Regions from separate parts of the Geobacillus stearothermophilus ATCC 12980 genome, predicted to be linked through region 4. Evidence: riboswitches for the same ligand, from Rfam matches in the RefSeq annotation. Region 4 holds a riboswitch; each other region holds the start of a gene.
What was found. Region 4 has a riboswitch for S-adenosylmethionine ahead of mtnK (S-methyl-5-thioribose kinase). Riboswitches for the same ligand answer to the same signal wherever they lie in the genome.

Region 1 (2,197 bases), 1.2 Mb from region 4:
CGGCAGTTCCGCCGGGTGTTTCCGGAAGCAGGGCATATTTACATTGACCGGGCGTATCGCGAAGTGGCCGCCGCCCCGATCTGGCATTTGGCGCATGTGCTGCTGCGCGCCCATTTTGACGTCCGTATCGAATCGTTCATGAGAGGAAGAGGCGAGTGAACACAATCGGTCGAAACGATATTAAGCGAATGGTGGAAGGGGAGCCGCTTCTCGCTCTTTCGTTGTATACCCCACTGTGCGGCACGTGCCAGTTGGCGAGGCGCATGCTTGTTGTCCTAGAACAATTGTTTCCGGACATACCGTTTTGCGAAACGGACATCAACTACATCCCCGAGCAGGCGGCGGCGTGGAAAATTGAAAGCGTTCCGTGCTTGCTTCTTTTCGCCGGCGGAGAGATCATCGGCAAATGGTATGCGTTCCATTCGGTCCCTTATTTGTACGAAGCAATCCGCGCCCGTTTGCCGCGTTGACGATCCGCCATTTTTTGACGCCGTTTGACACATTTCATGGGAAATGACAAAAACGGCGTTGGTTCGCCACGGCGGCTGTCGAGATTTTTGTAAAGGATTCTCCCCCTTCGGCATGGAAATAAAAGGACAAAGGAGATGGGGGGAGGATGCTCAATGGAAATGTGCGAGTTGGTAGGACAGTTTATGGAACGGATGCAAACGTTGCGCCATTTGTTGCCGATTTTGCCGGATGAGCAGCTGTATGTTCGCTTTGAAAGCGAGGAAGAGACCGCCATGGTGGCGCTCGGCAAGGAGCTTACTGCCGGAAGGGAACCTGATGAACGGAACGTCTTGACGGTGCACGGCTCCAAAAAAGCACTTTGCTCGCTTTTAGACGGCGAGCTGAAGCTGCAGCAGCTCGTCCGGCTGCGCGAAGTGCATGTATCGGGAAGCTTTCGTCATCTGTTGCTGCTTGAGTCGCTCCTCCATTTGGCTAAGCCATATCGGCATGTTGGGTGAAATTTTTATTGACAATGTTCGACACAAGGTGATACAATCACAGTTGTAGTCAATCGAATAGGCGATTGTTGCGCTCTTATCAAGAGAGGTGGAGGGATGTGCCCAATGAAGCCCGGCAACCGTCAGCGCGTGCGCTGAAAAGGTGCCAATTCACACAAAGCGGCCTGCTTTGAGAGATAAGAGACGGAATGGTGCACAATACCTTTCTGTTCTCTGCGGGCAGAAAGGTTTTCTTTTTGCGCTCCGCCGCCTTGGGGAGGAAGGTGAAACGATGATTACACTCGAACATGTGACAAAGATCTATCAAGCGGCTAACGGCTCAGTCACGGCCGTCGACAATGTGTCGCTTGAGATTCGCGAAGGGGAAATTTTCGGCATTATCGGCTACAGCGGCGCGGGGAAAAGTACGCTCATCCGCTTGCTCAATGGGCTCGAGAAGCCGACGGGCGGCCGGGTGGTCGTCGCCGGCCGCGACATGGGGCGCATCAAAGGGCGGGAGCTGCGCAAGGCGCGTCAAGAGATCGGGATGATTTTCCAACATTTCAACTTGCTTTGGTCGCGCACAGTGCGGGAAAACATTGCGTTTCCGCTCGAGATTGCGGGTGTTCCGAAAGCGGAGCGGCAAAAACGGGTCGATGAATTGATCGAGCTCGTCGGGCTCACGGGGCGGGAAGAGGCGTATCCGTCGCAGTTGAGCGGCGGGCAAAAGCAGCGTGTCGGCATTGCCCGGGCGCTCGCCAACAACCCGAAAGTGCTGCTTTGCGACGAGGCGACATCGGCGTTGGACCCGCAGACGACCGATGCGATTTTGGACTTGCTCGTTGACATCAACAAGCGGCTCGGGCTGACGATCGTGCTGATCACCCATGAAATGCACGTCATCCGCAAAATTTGCGACCGCGTCGCCGTGATGGAAAACGGCAAAATCGTTGAGCAAGGCGACGTGTTGCACGTGTTCCGCAACCCGCAGCAGCCGATCACGAAGCGGTTCGTCAAGCAGCTCGTCGAGCCGGAAGAGACGGAAGAGGCGATTTCCCATTTGTTTGGCCAATACCCGAGCGGGCTGATCGCGCAGCTGACGTTTGTCGGCGCGGCGGCCGGCCAGCCGCTCATCAGCCAGGTCGTGCGGCAATTTGCCGTCGATATGAATATTTTGCAAGGGAAAATTTCGCAAACCCATCAAGGCGCTTATGGGGTGCTGTTTGTGCACATCAATGGGGCGGCGGATG
Region 2 (2,197 bases), 1.4 Mb from region 4:
AGTTTAGTGCCGCCGGGCAAAAAAATTCCACCCAACACGCTCGCCCTCGGCCGACCGGCGAAAGTCGTCCGCGAACTGACGGAAGACGATATCCGCGAAATGGAGCGCATCCGCCGCGAATATGTCGAGAAAGGGCAGTATTACAAAGCGCTGCAGCAACAGCGGACATCGTGCGCCGACAAAAAAGAGCTACCGTGATCAGGCAGCTCTTTTTCTTTCATCACTTGTCCGCCAGCGCCAGCGCTTGTTCTCTCAGCGTCGTCGCTTTATCAGTGCGCTCCCACGGCAAGTCGATGTCCGTACGCCCAAAATGGCCGTAAGCAGCCGTCTGTTTGTAAATCGGGCGGCGCAGGTCAAGCATTTTGATGATGCCCGCCGGGCGGAGATCGAAGTTGCTGCGCACGACCTCAATCAAAATGTCTTCCGACACTTTGCCGGTGCCGAACGTATCAATGGAAATCGATACCGGACGGGCGACGCCGATCGCGTAGGCGAGCTGCACTTCGCATTTGTCGGCCAGTCCTGCCGCGACGATGTTTTTCGCGACATAGCGGGCCGCATACGCTGCCGAGCGGTCGACTTTCGTCGGATCTTTGCCCGAGAACGCGCCACCGCCGTGGCGGGCGTAGCCGCCGTACGTATCGACGATGATTTTGCGCCCCGTCAACCCAGCATCCCCTTGCGGACCGCCGATGACAAACCGTCCTGTCGGGTTGATGAAATAGTTCGTGTTCTCATCAAGCAGCTCCGCGGGCACGACCGGCTTGATGACCTGCTCTTTAATGTCGCGCTCGATTTGCTCTTGCGTAATTTCCGGATGGTGCTGCGCGGAAACGACGATCGTATCGACGCGCACCGGTTTGCCGTTTTCATCGTATTCGATCGTCACTTGCGTTTTCCCGTCCGGCCGCAAGTACGGCAAGACGTCCGTTTTACGCACTTCCGCCAATCGGCGCGCCAAGCGGTGCGCAAGCGAAATCGGCAGCGGCATCAATTCTTCCGTCTCATTGCAGGCGAACCCAAACATCAATCCTTGGTCGCCGGCGCCGATCGCTTCAATTTCCTCATCAGTCATCTGACCTTCGCGCGCCTCGAGCGCCCGATCCACCCCCATCGCAATGTCCGGCGATTGTTCGTCAATCGACGTCAGCACCGCGCACGTATCAGCGTCAAATCCGTATTTGGCGCGCGTGTAGCCGATCTCCCGGATCGTATCGCGGACGATGCGCGGAATGTCCACGTATGTTGATGTCGTGATTTCCCCGCTCACGAGCACCAGCCCGGTCGTGACGCTCGTTTCGCAGGCGACGCGGGCGTTTGGATCTTTTTCCAAAATCGCATCCAAAATGGCGTCAGAAATTTGGTCGCAAATTTTATCCGGATGTCCTTCCGTCACAGACTCTGAAGTAAACAAGCGGCGTTTGGCTGACATTCGGTTTGTTTCCTCCTCTTGGCATGATGTGGCGACACGGAACTCATTTCCCTTTTTCCCTTCGCAATATAAAAAACCTTTCCTGTAACGGCTGAGGAAAGGTCATGGCAATCGTATTGCTTCCTTTCACTCTTATCGTTCAAGGACTGCGCCTTGCCACAGGTTAGCACCATTTCACACATGTCCAGTTGTGACGGTTGCTGGGCTTCATCGGGCCTGTCCCTCCACCGGCTCGGGATAAGAGTATCCGTTCAATGACTTATCTTATCGCAACGGAATCGGCAAAGTCAACTATCAAAATTCATTTTTTATCATTTCCAGCCGCGAAAATTCTTTCCTCAAGGAAATCGACACATTGGGCAAAATAAAGTTTGAAAAACCCACACAATTAGTATGGACTATTAATAAAAATGTGTTATACTATTTTCAAGAGTGATTACAAAAAGAAGGCGGGTTTTGAATATGGGGATCGCAAACATGACGAATAAGCTTGATTTATTGCTACAAAAACCGTACGTACATCACCAATTGTCCGTCGCCGAGCTCGTCGAGAAAGTCCTGCAACGGAACGAAGGACGGCTGACCCACACCGGAGCCGTCGCGGTGACAACCGGCAAGTACACAGGGCGGTCGCCGAAAGACAAATACATCGTCGAAGAACCGTCAACGAAGCAAACGATCGACTGGGGCGCGGTCAACCAGCCGATGTCTCCGGAGACGTTTGATAAACTGTACGACAAAGTGCTCGATTATTTAATGAAACAA
Region 3 (2,197 bases), 200 kb from region 4:
ACCTATCATCTCCTTCCAGTAAATGATAATCGATCAAAACTTTTTTCAAAAACATTCTGTGTCTATCTCATCCTTCGCACTAAACGAGAATAAACCCCGCCGTAAAGCAGCACCAATACAATAAATCCTATTTTGATGGGCATGCTGGCCGCTTTTAGGCGAAAAGCAACTCCAATCAACACAACAAGCGGCAGGCTAATCAGAATAAAATACGGCCACGACCATTGTTTCACCCACTTCACTCCTGTCTGCGATGCGGTTTCTAGTAAATTCCTTGTTAATATCATCCATTTTAATTATACACCTTGACTCTAAAAAAAAAAAAAGAGAAATCGTTCGATAATTTTATCTTTTTTTTACATATTTCGACATATTTCGTGCTATTGACATGAAACAGAGATGCTTTTAAGAGATTAGTACAAGGTAAGGGAGGAGATACAATGCTTCTTTTTTATTACGTCATCCCATGTTTCCTACATCATCATATGGTATAATAATCCCAACCAACATGAAACGAATGGAGAAGGAATCCACTTGAAAAGCATCAAACCCGGCCGCGTCCCGTCGATGCAAGGGCTGTTCGGCAGCATCGCCGCTGTGTTGTTCGGCATCTTTTGGATGGTGATGACCTTCTCCATCACCGCGGACTCGCCGTTTCCCGCCGCCCGCTTTTTTCCGTTTTTCGGCCTTGTCGTCATCGCCATCGGTGTATTTCAAGCAATTTACCATTACAAAAATGCGACGGGAAAACAACGCATGTCCTTATTGGACATTGTCGTCAGCGAGGAAGAGCCCGACCCACTGAACGTCCGATTTGGAGGCAAAGAGAAAACAAACAAGTATTGCCCATACTGCGGAGAACATGTGCAGCGTGATTTTCAGTTTTGCCCCCGATGCGGGAAAGCGCCGAGCCCTTGACGCGAGCCGCTCTTTTTATCTGAATCTCTTTAACTTTTGAAATTTCCTTCTTCACCGTATTGAATAATTTCGAAAAATACATTAAATTATATAGTAATCATCAAAACGTCACCGCACAATTGCATACCGGCATTCTTATCAAGAGAGGGGGAGGGACTGGCCCGGTGAACCCTCAGCAACCTGGCCCGCGGCCAAGGTGCTAAATCCAGACAGGCGGAAGCCTGGAAGATAAGAAGAAGCGAATGAAAAGTCTTCTTCTTATAGAAGGCTTTTTTCTTTTACTACGGAGAAACGGGGGAATCGAACGTGGGATTGCTGGATGAGTTGAAAGAGCGCATTCTCATCGCCGACGGGGCGATGGGAACGCTTTTATATTCGCACGGCATTGACCGTTGTTTTGAAGAATTGAATTTATCCAATCCAGATGAAATCGTCCATATTCATGAAGCGTATATCGCCGCGGGCGCCGACGTCATTCAGACGAATACATACGGCGCCAACTATGTGAAACTCGCCCGCTACGGCCTTGAAGATGAGGTGCCGGCCATCAACCGCGCGGCGGTGCGGCTCGCCAGGCAAGCGGCGAACGGGCGGGCATACGTGCTCGGAACGATCGGGGGGCTGCGCACGTTAAACAAAAGCGTCGTCACGCTTGAAGAAGTGAAACGGACGTTTCGCGAGCAGCTGTTTGTCCTGCTGGCTGAAGGAGTCGACGGCGTGCTGCTCGAGACGTATTACGATTTGGAAGAGTTGGAGACGGTGCTTGCCATCGCCCGCAAAGAGACCGACTTGCCGATTATCGCTCACGTCTCGCTCCATGAAGTCGGCGTCTTGCAAGATGGCACGCCGCTCGCGGACGCCCTTATCCGCCTGGAGGCGCTCGGGGCCGATGTCGTCGGACTGAACTGTCGTCTCGGTCCATATCATATGCTTCGGTCGCTCGAGGAAGTGCCGCTGCCAAAGCAGGCGTTTTTGTCGGCGTATCCGAATGCGAGCCTCCCGGATTACCGCGATGGCCGGCTTGTCTATGAGACGAACGCTGAATATTTCGAGGAAACAGCCAAAGCGTTCCGCGACCAAGGGGTGCGCTTGATCGGCGGGTGCTGCGGCACGACGCCGAAACATATTGAGGCAATGGCAAAGGCGCTCGCCGACCGGACGCCGGTGACGGAAAAAACGGTGAAGCGGCGCACGGCATCTGTATCGGTGCAAGCCGATCGGCCCGCGCCGACTCCGCTTCCCGAGCTCGCCCGCACGTACCGCTCGGTCATTGTGGAGC
Region 4 (2,197 bases):
GTCGGCTGATCCGGATTGCCCTGCCCTAAGTTGATCACATCATAACCCGCCTTGATCTTCGCACCGACTTTCGCCACGAGCGAGGCGAAAAACTGCTTCGGCAGCTGTTCAAGCAGTTCGGAAAAGGGAAATTCGATCGTCATCGTCCACACCTTCTCAAACATTCTTGAAATTCTAGTGCAACATCATATATCGTTAAAAGCAAAATGTAAAGAAAATTTTTTCCGAGGTGAACGCTCATGACGATCCGCATCGCCTGCCTGCAGCTTGACATTGCATTTGGCGATCCAGCAAAAAACGAACAGCAAGCCGAACAGGCCGTGGAATCCGCTGCCAAAGACGGCGCTGACATCATCGTGCTGCCAGAGTTATGGACGACCGGCTACGATTTGACGCGCCTGGATGAAATTGCCGACGAAGGCGCCGAACGGGCGAAGGCGCTCGCTTCCCGATTGGCGCAAACGTACGGCGTCCATTTCGTCGCCGGTTCGGTCGCCAAAAAAACAGCCGCCGGCGTGACAAACACGATGATCGTGGCCAACCGCCATGGCCAAATCGTCGGCGAATACAGCAAGCTTCACCTGTTCCAATTGATGGATGAACATTTGTATTTGCAGCCGGGAAACGAGCCAGGCTTGTTCTCGCTTGACGGGCTGCCGTGCGCTGGGGTCATTTGCTATGACATCCGATTTCCGGAGTGGATTCGCGCCCATGCGTTGGCCGGAGCGGAAGTGCTGTTTGTCGTCGCCGAATGGCCGCTTCCCCGCCTTCACCATTGGCGGACGCTCCTGATGGCGCGGGCGATTGAAAACCAATGCTATGTCGTCGCTTGCAATCGGGCCGGACGAGACCCGAACAACGTGTTCGCCGGCCATTCGCTCATCATCGACCCGTGGGGCGAAATTATCGCCGAGGCGGACGAGAAGCCGGGCATTCTCTCGGCCGACATCGATCCCTCGCTCGTTGCGGACGTCCGCGCACGCATCCCGGTGTTTGCCGACCGCCGGCCGCACGATTATGAAGAGGCGGCAAAAAAATTTTTCAAAACGTATTGACAATCCGCCAGCCCAACCTGTATCATTCGAATCAAGCAACCAAACGATTGTTAACATCGTGAAAATTGCAAAAACTTAATAGCTAGATCGGTACTCTTATCAAGAGTTGGCTGAGGGAATTGGCCCAATGAAGCCCAGCAACCGACCGTAATGCTATCGTGAGATAGGGCGCACGCCAAAGGCGGCGCCGGAAGCGAACCGCTTCCGCAGGGCACGGTGCTAAGTCCAACAGAAAGACCGATGTCTTTCTGAAAGATAAGAGGCGCGAAGACGATGCATCTTCAAGCCTCTTTCCGTATGCGAAAGAGGCTTTTTCATTTGCCAAAACCTAAAGGGGGAACGTGAAAATGACGATTGTCCAATCCACTGTTTACGAACCGCTCACCGAACAAAAAGCGACCGCCCTCGCCGTCCGCCTCGGCCTATTCCGAGACGGGGCGCCGCTTGTGTGCCGCGAAATCGGCGACGGAAACTTAAACTTAGTCTTTCATATCGTCGATCAGGAAACGAAGCAAGGCGTCATCATCAAACAGGCGCTCCCGTACGCGAAAGTCGTCGGCGAAAGCTGGCCGCTCACGTTAAAGCGCGCGGTTATTGAAAGCAACGCGTTGCGCACGTTTGCCAGCTATGTACCGCAATACGTGCCGAACGTCTACTATTCTGACGAATCGCTTGCCATTACCGTGATGGAAGACTTGTCCCGTCTGCAAATCGCCCGCAAAGGGTTGATCGAAGGGAAAACATTTCCGCTTTTGTCCCGGCATATCGGCGAATTTATCGCCAAAACAGCGTTTTACACATCCGATTTCGGCATGAACCAGCAAGAGAAAAAGAAATTGGCGCAAAGCTTCGTCAATCCGGAGCTGTGCAAAATCACCGAAGATCTCGTCTTCACCGATCCATTTTTCGACCATGACACGAACAACTTCGAAGACGAGCTGCGGCCGGACGTCGAAACGCTTTGGAATGACGACCGCCTCCGTTTGGAAGCGGCGAAGTTGAAGCGCAAGTTTTTAACCGAAGCCGATGTGCTTCTGCATGGCGATTTGCATACCGGCAGCATTTTCGCAAGCACCGACGAAACGAAAGTAATCGACCCGGAATTCGCTTTTTACGGCCCGATCGGCTTTGACCTTGGACAG

Region 1: it holds a riboswitch for S-adenosylmethionine, as region 4 does, so the genes downstream of both, QSJ10_RS13190 (methionine ABC transporter ATP-binding protein) here and mtnK (S-methyl-5-thioribose kinase) in region 4, are expected to answer to the same signal.
Region 2: it holds a riboswitch for S-adenosylmethionine, as region 4 does, so the genes downstream of both, metK (methionine adenosyltransferase) here and mtnK (S-methyl-5-thioribose kinase) in region 4, are expected to answer to the same signal.
Region 3: it holds a riboswitch for S-adenosylmethionine, as region 4 does, so the genes downstream of both, QSJ10_RS03165 (bifunctional homocysteine S-methyltransferase/methylenetetrahydrofolate reductase) here and mtnK (S-methyl-5-thioribose kinase) in region 4, are expected to answer to the same signal.

The regions. Positions count from the first base shown of each region.
Region 1 covers NZ_CP128494.1:2,417,592-2,419,788, reverse strand. Annotated here, with positions in the region: gene QSJ10_RS13205 (ribonuclease M5) at 1-159, shown strand, start outside; gene QSJ10_RS13200 (thioredoxin family protein) at 156-470, shown strand; gene QSJ10_RS13195 (hypothetical protein) at 624-968, shown strand; SAM riboswitch class I at 1,042-1,151, shown strand; gene QSJ10_RS13190 (methionine ABC transporter ATP-binding protein) at 1,240-2,197, shown strand, end outside.
Region 2 covers NZ_CP128494.1:2,247,673-2,249,869, forward strand. Annotated here, with positions in the region: gene QSJ10_RS12130 (gamma carbonic anhydrase) at 1-198, shown strand, start outside; gene metK (methionine adenosyltransferase) at 221-1,432, opposite strand; SAM riboswitch class I at 1,562-1,676, opposite strand; gene pckA (phosphoenolpyruvate carboxykinase (ATP)) at 1,895-2,197, shown strand, end outside.
Region 3 covers NZ_CP128494.1:581,111-583,307, reverse strand. Annotated here, with positions in the region: gene QSJ10_RS03175 (hypothetical protein) at 63-233, opposite strand; gene QSJ10_RS03170 (zinc ribbon domain-containing protein) at 535-918, shown strand; SAM riboswitch class I at 1,051-1,153, shown strand; gene QSJ10_RS03165 (bifunctional homocysteine S-methyltransferase/methylenetetrahydrofolate reductase) at 1,225-2,197, shown strand, end outside.
Region 4 covers NZ_CP128494.1:782,223-784,419, reverse strand. Annotated here, with positions in the region: gene QSJ10_RS04265 (pyridoxal phosphate-dependent aminotransferase) at 1-143, opposite strand, end outside; gene QSJ10_RS04260 (carbon-nitrogen family hydrolase) at 240-1,055, shown strand; SAM riboswitch class I at 1,149-1,317, shown strand; gene mtnK (S-methyl-5-thioribose kinase) at 1,403-2,197, shown strand, end outside.